2 regions of the Shinella sp. BE166 genome follow, and region 2 is predicted to be linked to the other one. Evidence: riboswitches for the same ligand, from Rfam matches in the RefSeq annotation. Region 2 holds a riboswitch; the other holds the start of a gene.
The links. A riboswitch is a leader RNA that binds a small molecule or an ion and turns the genes downstream of it on or off. The one in region 2 is predicted to bind S-adenosylmethionine.
Positions count from the first base shown of each region.

Region 1: another riboswitch for S-adenosylmethionine. It lies ahead of metA (homoserine O-acetyltransferase MetA); the one in region 2 lies ahead of J2Y63_RS14265 (O-succinylhomoserine sulfhydrylase).

Region 1 covers NZ_JBPEHL010000012.1:136,371-142,839, forward strand. Annotated here, with positions in the region: gene J2Y63_RS25165 (thiamine diphosphokinase) at 1-254, shown strand, start outside; gene J2Y63_RS25170 (ABC-F family ATP-binding cassette domain-containing protein) at 258-2,078, shown strand; gene J2Y63_RS25175 (hypothetical protein) at 2,188-2,436, shown strand; SAM riboswitch at 2,536-2,613, shown strand; gene metA (homoserine O-acetyltransferase MetA) at 2,673-3,602, shown strand; gene J2Y63_RS25185 (GNAT family N-acetyltransferase) at 3,599-4,051, shown strand; gene J2Y63_RS25190 (aldose epimerase family protein) at 4,146-5,162, shown strand; gene J2Y63_RS25195 (MFS transporter) at 5,203-6,469, opposite strand, start outside.
Region 2 covers NZ_JBPEHL010000005.1:66,095-72,563, reverse strand. Annotated here, with positions in the region: gene J2Y63_RS14275 (Hsp33 family molecular chaperone) at 1-789, shown strand, start outside; gene apaG (Co2+/Mg2+ efflux protein ApaG) at 805-1,197, opposite strand; gene J2Y63_RS14265 (O-succinylhomoserine sulfhydrylase) at 1,324-2,508, opposite strand; SAM riboswitch at 2,552-2,630, opposite strand; gene J2Y63_RS14260 (2'-deoxycytidine 5'-triphosphate deaminase) at 2,709-3,818, shown strand; gene J2Y63_RS14255 (LacI family DNA-binding transcriptional regulator) at 3,923-4,954, shown strand; gene J2Y63_RS14250 (MJ1477/TM1410 family putative glycoside hydrolase) at 4,960-6,429, opposite strand.

The sequences.
Region 1 (6,469 bases), on a different contig from region 2:
CGGAGGAGGCCTGGCCGCTCCTGCCCGGCACGCGCGAGATCGACCTGCCGAAGGGCAGCCTGTTTTCCGTGCTCGGCCTCTCCCCGCTTGCCGGCCTCGACATCGGCAACGTGCGCTATCCGCTGAAGGACTTTTCCTTGCCCTTCGGCTCGTCGCGCACCATTTCCAACGTCGCGGAAGGCCCGGTTCGCCTTTCGCTCGCCTCTGGCCGCGCGATCGTCATCGCCCGGCCCTATGACCTTTCAGGAGCCTGACCCTTGGCACCGCCCATCCTCAAACTCGACGATATCTTCCTGAGCTTCGGCGGCACGCCGCTGCTTGCCGGCGCCAGCCTGCAAGTGGAGCCCGGCGACCGCATCTCCCTTGTCGGCCGCAACGGCTCGGGCAAGTCGACGCTGATGAAGATCGCCGCCGGCCTGGCGGAAGCGCAGTCCGGCGAGGTGTTCCGCCACCCGTCCGCCACCATCCGCTACCTGCACCAGGCGCCGGATTTCGACGGCTACGAGACGGTCGCCGCCTATGCCGAAGCGGGCCTCGGCCCGAGCGACGATCCCTACCGCGTCACCTACCTGCTCGAACATCTGGGGCTGACCGGCGCCGAGCACCCGGCGTCGCTTTCGGGCGGCGAGGCGCGGCGCGCGGCGCTCGCCCGCGTCATGGCGCCGGAGCCGGACATCCTGCTGCTCGACGAGCCGACCAACCATCTGGATTTGCCGACCATCGAATGGCTGGAAGGCGAGCTTCAATCGACCCGCTCGGCCCTCGTCGTCATCTCGCACGACCGTCGTTTCCTCGAAAAGGTCTCCAACGCCACCGTCTGGCTCGATCGCGGCCAGTCGCGGCGGCTGAACCGCGGTTTCGGCCATTTCGAAGCCTGGCGCGACGAGGTGCTGGAAGCCGAGGAACTGGAACAGCACAAGCTCGGCAAGGCGATCGAACGCGAGGAGCACTGGCTGCGCTACGGCGTCACGGCGCGCCGCAAGCGCAATATGCGCCGCCTCGGCGCGCTGCACGATCTGCGCTCGCGCTATCGCGGCCACAAGGGTCCGCAGGGCAGCGTGCAGGCGAGTGCCTCCGACGCCCAGGAATCCGGCAAGCTGGTGATCGAGGCGGACAAGATCACCAAGAATTACGGCGAGCGCACCATCGTCGCGCCCTTCTCGATCCGCGTGCATCGCGGCGATTGCATCGGCCTCGTCGGCCCGAACGGCGCTGGCAAGACGACGCTGCTCAAGATGCTGACCGGCCAGCTCGCGCCCGACAGCGGCACCGTCAAACTCGGCACGAACCTGGAAATCGCCACGCTCGACCAGCGCCGCGAGGACCTGAACCTCGACGACACGCTCGGCCATTATCTCACCGACGGCCGCGGCGAGACGCTGCTCGTCAATGGCGAACAGCGGCATGTCACCGGCTACATGAAGGAATTCCTGTTCCAGCCCGAACAGTCCCGCACGCCGATCCGCAACCTGTCCGGCGGCGAGCGCGCGCGCCTCATGCTGGCGCGCATCCTGTCGCGCCCGACGAACCTGCTCATCCTCGATGAACCGACCAACGACCTCGACATCGAGACGCTCGACCTGTTGCAGGAGATCGTCGCGGGCTTTGCCGGCACCGTGCTGCTCGTCAGCCACGATCGTGACTTCCTCGATCGCACCGTGACCTCGACCATCGCGCCCGCCGATCCGGAAAGCCCGGACGGTCGCTGGATCGAATATGCCGGCGGTTATACCGACATGATGGCGCAGCGCCGCGGCGCACTCGAGGAGAAGCGCCGGGCGGACAAGGCCGAGAAGGCGAAGACGGTCGACACGGCGGCGCCTGCGGAAGCCAGGGGCACGGCGAAACTCTCCTACAAGCAGAAATTCGCGCTCGAAAACCTGCCCAAGGAGATGGAGAAGGCGGAAAAGGAAATCGCCGCCCGCGAGGCGAAGATGGCCGATCCCGCGCTCTTCACCAAGGATCCCGCCACCTTCAACAAGCTTGCCGCCGAGATGGAAAAACTGCGCGCGTCCCTCACGAAGATGGAAGAGGAATGGCTGGAACTGGAGATGCTGCGCGAGGAGCTGGAGGGCTGAAAAGCGGCCTGTTCCATGCGAAACAGCGCAGATAAGGGCGATGTGGGAAAGTCTGATCACTGGACGAGAGGAGCTCATCCGGTAACCCGAAAGAGATCAGGAGAGTCCCATGCGCAAGTTCATTATATCTGCAGTCGTCGCCGTCGTCGCTGCTGTTTCCTTCGCCGCCCCGTCCGAGGCCGGCTACTACGGTTACGGTCACAAGAGCTACGGCTGGAAGAGCCACGGCTACGGCCACCATGGCTACAACCGGCACTACCGCGTCAAGCGTCATTACGGCGGCTACTACGGCCACCGTTGGGGCGGCCACTGGGGCGGCAAGGTCTACTACAAGAAGCGCCACTACAACTACTACTAAGCGCTTGACGCTTTGAAGGAGCAAGGCCCGGATGCCGACCGCATCCGGGCCTTGCCCGTTTCCGGGGACGGATTGATTCGCAAGGAAACTAGCGCTATCTAAAACGCTCGTGGTGATTTGGCCGGCCGGCTTGCAGCCACGTTAAACAAGTTGCTAAAGGGCCGCGCGAGGAAGACCTTACGTGGACCGGTTGCGACACTGTTGCGGCCGGTTTTTGTTTTTCGATCGAGTGACCCATGCCCATCAAGATTCCCGATACGCTTCCCGCCTTCGAAACCCTCGTCAACGAGGGCGTGCGGGTGATGACCGAGACGGTGGCGATCCGCCAGGATATCCGCCCCTTGCAGATCGGGCTTCTCAACCTCATGCCGAACAAGATCAAGACCGAAGTGCAGATGGCGCGCCTCGTCGGCGCCTCGCCGCTCCAGGTGGAGCTCTCGCTGGTGCGCGTCGGCGGCCACCGCGCCAAGAACACCTCGGAAGACCACCTGCTCGCCTTCTACGATACGTGGGAGGAGGTGCGGCACCGCAAGTTCGACGGCTTCATCATCACCGGCGCGCCGGTGGAGACGCTCGACTACGAGGACGTCACCTATTGGGACGAGATGAAGCGCATCCTCGACTGGACCGAGACCAACGTGCATTCGACGCTCAACGTCTGCTGGGGCGCGATGGCGGCGATCTACCATTTCCACGGCGTGCCCAAGCACACGCTGGAGGAAAAGGCCTTTGGCGTGTACCGCCACCACAATCGCAGGCCGTCATCCGTCTATCTCAACGGCTTCTCCGACAATTTCGAGGTGCCGGTGTCGCGCTGGACGGAGGTCCGCATCGAGGACATCCATGCGGTGCCCGGGCTCAACATCCTGCTCGATTCCGATGAGACGGGCGTCTGCTTCGTGCAGGAGAAGGCCGGAAACCGCCTCTACATCTTCAACCATGTCGAATATGATTCGACCTCGCTTGCCGACGAATATTTCCGCGATGTCTCGGCCGGCGTGCCGATCAAGCTGCCGAAGAACTATTTTCCGCACAACGACCCGTCGCTGCCGCCGCAGAACCGCTGGCGCGGCCATGCGCACCTTCTATTCGGCAACTGGATCAATGAAATCTACCAGACCACGCCCTATGATCTGGAAAACATCGGAACAGGAGCCCGATCATGAGCCGTGTCGTCATTCGCCCCCTGCACACCGACGATGAAGGCGAGTGGCGCCGCCTGTGGACCGCCTATCTCGCCTTCTACGAGACGGTGCTGCCGGAAGAGATTTTCGCCACAACCTTCGCCAGGCTGACGGGCGAGACGGCCGACGGGGAGTTCCGCGGCCTCATCGCCACGCTGGATGGCAAGCCGGTCGGCCTGGCCCATTACCTCTTCCACCGCTCGTGCTGGACGGTCGGCAATGTCTGCTATCTGCAGGACCTCTATGCCGACCCGGAAGTGCGCGGCTCCGGCATCGGCCGGGCGCTGATCGAAGGCGTCTATGCCAAGGCGAAGGAGGCGGGTTCGCCGGAAGTCTACTGGATGACGCAGGAATTCAACGCGACGGCGCGTCAGCTTTATGACCGCATTGCCGACAAGACGCCCTTCATCATCTACCAGAAATCCTTCTGAGGGCGCCCTCCGAAAAGTATGATTTTTCGGTTGCGGGTGACAGGGAATTGCAGCAGGTTGCCGCGCGTTGAAAGCCGGCGGAGGAGAGGCAAGCGTGGGTGCAGGCAATGAAATCTTCGGCCGCCTGGAAAATGGCGAGGCGGTCGAGCGCATCACGATCCAAGGCGGCGGGCTCACCGCCCATGTGCTCACCTGGGGCGCGGTCATCCAGGACCTCCGGCTCGAAGGCCACGACGCACCGCTCGTCCTCGGCTTCGAAGACCTCACCGCCTACCGCGAGCATTCCCCCTATTTCGGTGCCACCCCCGGGCGCTGCGCCAACCGCATCGCCGGCGGCCGGTTCTCGATCGACGGCCAGGATTTCCAGCTCGAACGCAACGAGCGCGGCGTCACGCACCTGCATGGCGGCAGCGACGGCACCGGCCGACAGAACTGGCACGTCGCCGGCCAGGGCGCCGACTTCGTCACGCTGACGCTGACCGATCCCTCCGGCCGCGCCGGTTATCCCGGCACCTGCGCCCTCACCTGCACCTACCGGCTCGCGGGCGGTGGCGTGCTCTCCGTCACCTACGAAGCGACGACGGATGCGCCGACCCCCGTCAATCTCTGCCAGCACAGCTATTTCATCCTCGACGCCAGCCTTGACGCGCTTGGCCACGAGATCCGCCTTCAGGCCGAGCATTACCTGCCCGTCGACGAAAACCTGATCCCGACCGGCGAGATCCGCGCCGTCGCCGGCACACCATTCGACCTGCGCGACTGGACGCCGCTCCGCCGGCAGACCGAAGAAGGCGGCGTGGTCTTCGACCACAATTTCTGCCTCTCGACCGAGCGACAGGCAAAACGCCCGGTGGCCGAGGTCCGCAGCCCCCTCTCCGGCATCACGCTTTCGGTGCTGACGACCGAGCCCGGCGTGCAGCTCTATACCGGCGCCAAGGTCGATCCACCGGTACCCGGCCTCGACGGCCGCAGTTACGGCCCCTTCGCCGGCTTCTGCCTGGAAACCCAGACCTGGCCGGACGCCATTAATCACGGAAACTTCCCGAACGCCGTGCTCCGGCCCGGCGAGACGCTGCGGCAGGAAACCGACTACGTGTTCCGCAAGGGCTGAGGCAAGAAAAAGGGCCAGTTCTTCGCTGGCCCTTTCGCGTTCAGGCCGGCTGCGGCTGTGCTTCCGGCACCTTGGGTTCGCGGATCGTCACCACGGCGAGCGCGCCGATCAGGCAGAGCAGGCCGGCGATGAAGAAGGCCGGCAGGTAGGTCTCGTAGGCCGTCCGGGTGAACCCCGCCCCCCAGGCGGCGAAGGCGGCGCCGAGCTGGTGGCCGGCGAAAACCCAGCCGAAGATGATGGGCGCCCGCGACCCGAAGCGATCGATGGTGAGCTTGATGGTGGGCGGCACGGTCGCCACCCAATCCAGCCCGTAGAACACCGCGAAGATCGACAATTCGAAGTAGCTGAAGCTGGTGAACGGCAAGTAGACCAGCGAAAGCCCGCGCAGGCCATAATACCAGAACAGCAGGGTGCGGCTGTCGAAGCGGTCGGAGAGCCAGCCGGAGCCGATCGTGCCGGCAATGTCGAAAATGCCGATGATCGCCAGCATGCCGGCCGCCGCCACCGCCGCCATGCCGAAATCGCTGCACAGCGAGATGAAATGCGTCTGAACCAGCCCGTTCGTGCTGGCGCCGCAGATGAAGAAGGTTCCGAACAGCACCCAGAAGGTGCGCGTCTGGGACGCCTCAATCAGCGCAGTGATCGGAGAGGCCAGCATCGCCGAAAACGTCTGGCGCGGCGGGGGCGCCGTCGGTAGCCCGCCCGTCGCGCCATAGGGCGCAAGGCCGACATCCGCCGGATAGTCGCGCATGAAGACGAGCACCGCGATCATTGCCAGAAACAGCATCGCGAGAATGACCGTCAGCGCCTCCCGCCAGCCAAGAGTTTCCGTCAGAGACGCCATCAGCGGCAGGAACACCAGCTGCCCGGTCGCCGTGCTCGCCGTCAGAAGGCCGACGACGAGGCCGCGACGGGTGGCAAACCAGCGCGTCGCGATCGTCGCCCCGAGAACCAGCGCCGTCAGCCCCGTGCCGAACCCGACGACGACGCCCCACAGTAGCATGAGCTGCCAGAGCTCCGTCATGGCGAAGGAACCGAGAATGCCCGCGCCGATCAGAAGGAGTGCTGCGCTCGCCACCTGCCGAACCCCGAACCGGTTGATGAACGCCGCCGCGAACGGCCCCATCAGGCCGAACAGCACGAGACGGATGGCAAGGGCCGAGGAAATCTCCGACGTGCTCCAGCCGAACTCCTGCTGCAGCGGACCGATCAGCACGCCCGGCGTACCGACGGCGCCTGCCGTCACCAGCATCGTCAGGAAGGTCACCGCCGCCACCACCCAGCCATAGTGAATGCCGCGCCGGGCA
Region 2 (6,469 bases):
ACCTCGCTGAAGTTCGAGGGCAAGCTGATCGTCCAGACCAAGGGCGACGGCCCCGTCGACCTGCTGGTCGCCGATTTCTCCGCGCCGGAGAATGTGCGCGCCTATGCCCGCTTCGACCAGGAAGCGCTCGACGCCGCGATTGCGGAAGGCAGGACCGAGCCGCACGAACTGCTCGGCAAGGGCATCCTCGCCTTCACCATCGACCAGGGCGCGCATACCCAGCGCTACCAGGGCATTGTGCCGCTCGACGGCCATACGCTGGAAGAGATCGCCGGCGTCTATTTCCGCCAGTCGGAACAGATCCCGACCAAGGTGCGCCTCGGTGTCGCCGAACTGTTCGATCGCGATGCGGACGGCAAGGTGCGTCATCGCTGGCGGGCCGGCGGCATGGTCGCGCAGTTCCTGCCGCAGGCGCCGGAGCGCATGCGCCAGCCCGATCTTCCGGGCGGCGACGGCGACGAGGCCGGCCACAAGATCGCCGACGACGACAACTGGGCGGAAGCCAAGGCGATGGTCGAGACGATCGACGCCGATGAGCTGACGGACCCCAATGTCGGCACCGAACGGCTGCTGTTCCGGCTCTTCCACGAGCGCGGCGTGCGTGTGTACCAGCCGCAGCAGGTCTTGGACCGCTGCTCCTGCTCGCGCGAGAAGCTGAAGGGCGTGCTCGCAGCGCTGAGCGCCGAGGAGATCGCCCATACGACGGACGACAAGGGTGAGATTGAGCTCACCTGCGAATTCTGCTCGACCACCTACCGCTTCGAGGCGGCGGAAGTTTTGCCGCAGTAAAAGGGGTGCGCGTCCTTAGTTGAGGACGCGCGGCTGTCCTGGCGTATCCAGCGAGAAGGCGGGGATGGCGACGTCGAAGGCTTCGCCGTTTTCCGCTTCCATGCGGTAGCGGCCGAACATGATGCCGGACGGCGTTTCGAGCGGGCAGCCGGAGGAATATTCGTAGGTATCGCCGGGGCGCAGCACCGGCTGCTCGCCGATGACGCCCGGACCGTTGACCTCGTCCACCTGGCCGTTCTGGTCGGTGATGTGCCAGTAGCGCGTCATCAGCCGGACGACGACATCGGAATGGTTCGCGATGACCACCCGGTAACCCCAGACATAGCGGCTGTCGTCAGGATCGGACTGATCGGCCAGGTAGTACGGCTCTACGGTCACTTCGATGTCGCGGGTAAGCGCACGATACATGGGCAAGCCTTGAACTGATTAGCTCCTGCTATTCTACAGGAATATGGTTTCGTCAAGGATAAGCAAAGAAAGCACCGGCCGCTTCGGCCGGTGCTTCCGCATTTGTCCGTTTCGCGATGTCGAGGATCAGGCGTTGATCTTCGCAAGGGCGCGCGAAAAATCCTCGATCAGGTCTTCGCTGTCCTCGATGCCGGCCGACAGGCGCACCGTGCCGGCGGAAATGCCGAGTTCGGCGCGTGCCTCGTCCGTCAGGTTCTTGTGCGTGGTCGTCGCCGGATGGGTGATCAGGCTCTTCGCATCGCCAAGATTGTTGGAGATCTTGATCACCTCCAGCGCATCCTGCAAAGCGAAGGCCGCTTCCTTGCCGCCCTTCAGCTCGAAGCAGACCAGCGTCGAGCCGCCCGTCATCTGCTTGGCAATGATGTCGGCCTGCGGATGGTCCTTGCGGCCCGGATAGATGACCTGGGCGACCTTGTTGCTGTCGGCCAGGAAATCGGCGATGCGGCTGGCATTCTCCGTCTGCTGCTTGACGCGGAGCGGCAGCGTCTCGATGCCCTTCAGCAGCGTCCAGGCATTGAACGGCGACATGGCCGGGCCGGTATGGCGGAAATAGTCGTGCAGGTTCTCGTCGATCCACGCCTTGTCCGACAGCACCACGCCGCCGAGGCAGCGGCCCTGGCCGTCGATATGCTTGGTGGCGGAATAGACGACGACATGCGCGCCGAGTTCCAGCGGCTTCTGGAAGAGCGGCGTCGCAAACACGTTGTCGACGACGACCTTGGCGCCGACCTGGTTGGCGAGCTTAGCCACGCCGGCGATGTCGATCACTTCCAGCGTCGGGTTGGTCGGGCTTTCGAGGAAGAACACCTTGGTGTTCTTCTGGATCGCCTTTTCCCAGTTGGCGAGGTCGCGGCCGTCGATCAGCGTGCATTCGATGCCGTATTTCGGCGCGAGCGTCTCGACCACCCAGCGGCAGGAACCGAACAGCGCACGGGCAGCGACGATATGGTCCCCGGCCTTCAACTGGCAGAGGATCGCGGCGGAAACGGCGGCCATGCCGGAGGCGGTGGCGCGGGCATCCTCGGCGCCTTCCAGCAGGCACATGCGCTTTTCGAACATGTCGTTGGTGGGGCTGCCGTAGCGGGCGTAGATGAAGCCGTCCGTCTCGCCCTTGAAGCGGGCCTCGGCGGCCGCGGACGTGTCATAGACGAAACCCTGCGTGAGGAAGATTGCCTCTGCGGTTTCGCCGTGCTGGGAGCGGGTGGTTCCGCCGTGAACGAGTTGGGTGGCCGGGCGCCAGGACTTGCTCATGTGATCGTTGCCTTCAAACAAAAAAACCGGCCGCAAAAGCAGGCCGGTTTTGAACCCGGCCTTTTTAGCTACTTGTTTTACGTGGCTGCAAGCCGGCCGGCCAAATCACCACGGGATAACTTTGCTAATACTGCGCGCCCGCGCTTGCGTCAATTGCCGGCATTTGGTTTTGTGCGGCCTTCTGACGGGACTTTATGATGATGGGTGGCTCTGCGGTGCGCAGCACAGGTATTCTGGCGGACAACGCCATTCGTGGCTTGTTCGGCGGCGGCCGGCTGAAGAGCGAGGCCCCGCTCGACGACGACCAGATCCAGCCGGCGAGCCTCGATCTGCGCCTTGGCACGCGGGCTTTCCGTGTGCGCGCCAGCTTCCTGCCGGGGCCGTCGCATCTCGTCGCCGACAAGCTCGACCGGCTGCAACTGCACGTCATCGATCTCTCGGTCGGCGCGGTGCTGGAAACCGGCTGCGTCTATATCGTGCCGCTGATGGAAAGCCTCGATCTGCCGGCCGAACTCGCCGCCTCCGCCAACCCGAAAAGCTCCACCGGCCGCCTCGATATCTTCACGCGCGTCATCACCGATCGCGCCCAGGAATTCGACAAGATCCCGGCCGGTTATTCCGGCCCGCTCTATCTCGAAATCTCGCCGCGCACCTTCCCGATCGTCGTGCGCCGTGGCTCACGTCTGTCGCAGATCCGCTTTCGCAAGGGCAATGCCCTGCTCGGCGAAAGCGAGCTTGTCGCGCTGCATGGCAGCGACACGCTGGTGGCGAGCGACACGCCGAACGTCTCCGGCGGCGGCATCGCGCTGTCGATCGACCTCAAGGGCACCGGCCCGGAGGGCCTCATCGGCTATCGCGGCAAGCACCACACCTCCGTCGTCGATGTCGACCGCAAGAACCAGCACGATATCTTCGATTTCTGGGAGCCGCTGTTCAGCCGTGGCCGCAACGAGCTGATCCTCGATCCGGACGAGTTCTACATCCTCGTCTCGCGGGAAGCCGTGCACGTCCCACCGCTCTACGCCGCGGAGATGACGCCGTTCGACCCGCTCGTCGGCGAATTCCGCGTGCACTATGCCGGCTTCTTCGACCCCGGCTTCGGCCATGCGCCGGCCGGCGGCTCCGGCAGCCGCGCGGTACTGGAGGTGCGCAGCCATGAAGTGCCTTTCATCCTGGAACACGGCCAGATCGTCGGCCGCCTCATCTACGAGCACATGCTCGACGCCCCCGAAGGCCTCTACGGCACCGGCCTCGGCTCCAACTACCAGGCGCAGGGCCTGAAACTCTCCAAGCATTTTCGCGCGGGGTGACGGGCGGCCTTCCGCCTCGGAATTTTCCGCTTTACAAATGAAGTTAAACGTTTTTGTTGTCATGCAGACGTTTAATGAAGGCTGGACGCCCGAGCCGAGACGCGATGCAGCGACCGACGATCAAGACCATCGCGCAGGAAACGGGCCTTTCGATCGCCACCGTATCGAAGGCGCTGAACGACAGCCCGCAGGTGCGGCCGGAAACCCGCGCCATCGTCGTCGCCGCCGCCGAGCGCGTCGGCTACCAGCTCAATATGCATGGCGTGCAGCTTCGCACCGGAAAAACCTACCAGGTCGCCGCCATCATGACGGCGCCCGGTCCCAAGCAGAACGAATGGGAAGGCGTCGAATACGCCCAGCTCTTGAGCGGCATCTCCTGGGCGCTGGAGGAAAGCCCCTATCGCGTCTCGCTTTACGCCGTGCGCAATTTCGAGGAGAGCCTGGCTACCATCCGGCAGATCGTCTCGCTGAAGAAGGCGGACGGCATCATCGTCTCCGGCACGCGGGCCGACGACCCGCGCGTGCGCATCATGCAGGCGGCGGATTTTCCCTTCGTCACCTACGGCACGACGATCCACAATGCGCCGCATGCCCATGTCGATGCCGACAACGAGCAGATGATCCGCCATTCCGTGGCGCGGCTTGCCGAACGCGGCCACCGCCGCATCGCGCTGGTCAACCCGATGGCGGAGCTGACCTATGCGATCACCCGGCTCGAGGCCTATTGCCGGGCACTCGAAACGGCGGGCCTCGCCTTCGATCCGGCACTGGTCGCGCACGGTCCCCTGACGCCCGCCTTCGGCCGGCAAAACGTGCTGACCATGTCCGAGCTTTCCGACCCGCCAACCGCCTATATCTGCGCCAACGAGGCCTCGGCGCTCGGTGCCTTTTCCGGTTTCCATGCCCGCGGGCTGATGCATGGGCGCGACGCGGTCATCAACGCGACGGACGACCTGAACGTCAGCCAGTATTTCGCCCCGCCGATCACCACCTATTTCCTGCCGATCCACGAGCCGAGCGAGATGCTCGGCAGCTATATCCTGCGCCGCATGGAAGGCGAGCCGCCGGAAGCGCTGCAGACGCTCATCATGCCGAAGCTGATCGAGCGGTCGGACGACCGGTTGGTGAAAATTTAAGCCGGCTAAAGAATGAAATCGCTCTTCGTGAACGTGATGGCAGCGTCGAATTGGATGGAAAAATCAGCCTTGCCATCGCCGTTCACGTCGCCAAACACATATGTATCGCCAGCCTTGGTCTCATAACGCAACTCGCCCGCCTTTTTGTGGAAGGCCTGGGTGCCGATGAAGGCGAAGGCCTGGTCGCCGGCGGACTTCGTGCTCGCGTCGATAGCCTTCAGGTCGATCCTGTCGCCGTCCTTTACCGAAAAATCGCCGATCGTGTCGCGCCCGGCGGCAGCGACCGTCGAATCCTTGATGGACTTGAAGACGAAGGTATCGGCCCCTGCGCCACCCTTCAGCGTGTCCGCACCGGCGCCGCCCGTCAGTGTATCCTTGCCCGCGCCACCATAGAGCCAGTCGCTGCCGGCCCGGCCGTCGATTCTGTCATTGCCGGCCAGCGCATGGATGGTGTCCGCGAGCTTCGAGCCGCGCAACACATCCGCCTTCGCCGAAGGTTTTATATAGGCCGGATCGCCGTCATGGGTGCCGACCAGCCGGTCGAGATCCCGGTCCGGCGAGGCGAAGGGGATGAAACCGTCTTCCAGCACCATCTTGTTGAAGTCGGCGACCCGCTTGCTGCCGTTGATGTAGTCGACGACGAAGACCGGTATGCCCTTGTCCAGAAAATCCCGCTTCAGGGTGGCGATGGTTTCCTCGTCCGAGCGCAGCGGATTGTTCTCGTCCGCATCGCCGCGAAAGTAGAGGTCTTCCACCGCAATGCCGCCGATGGCATCGAGATAGGCTTTTTTGCGCGCGGTGTCGGAGCCGAGATCGTCGAGGATCCATGCGCCGTTCTGCGGGATCACGAAGAAATCCGGATTGCTTTCGCGCGCATGTGCGGTCAGGTCCACGATGAAATCGACCATGCGCTGCGCTGCCTGTTTCACGTTTGCCGGGTCGCCCACCTGCTTGTCCTTGGCGGAAACCTCCGCGCCCCAGAAATAATAGCCGTCGACAATATCGAGATAGGCCGCGTCAAAACCTGCCTTGACGATGGCATCCACTTCGCCGGTCTTCTGGTCGTTGAAGATGTTCTTCTGCCAGTCGGAATCCCAGTAGCGGACCTTCCGGCTCTCCGGCCAGTCGGGATTGACCGGTCCCAGCCAGTCCGGCGCTTCGCCGGTCAATCGTCCCGTCGCCGTGCCGGTGGTCGTCCAGTCCTTGTCCCAATAGTCGCGGAAGTCCGAGGCTTCGCCGATCGAGGTATAGGAGACGACGACGGTGCGGCCGCCCATGCCATCCTTCATGCGCGTGATCTCGTCTTGCGAAAACCGACCGGCATCGGTTCCGTCCCGCGAAGCGTCGATCACCAGCAGGTCATGAGTCGCCGAGGCAAGAAGGGCTGGATCAAGCGCATTGCCATTCAGGCCTTGCAGTTCGTAGCCCCAATTTTTGACCGAGACCGTCCCGGTGGAGGTGGTGAACTGGATCATAGGTTGTTTTGGCTCCGAACGAATCGATGAAATCCGGACG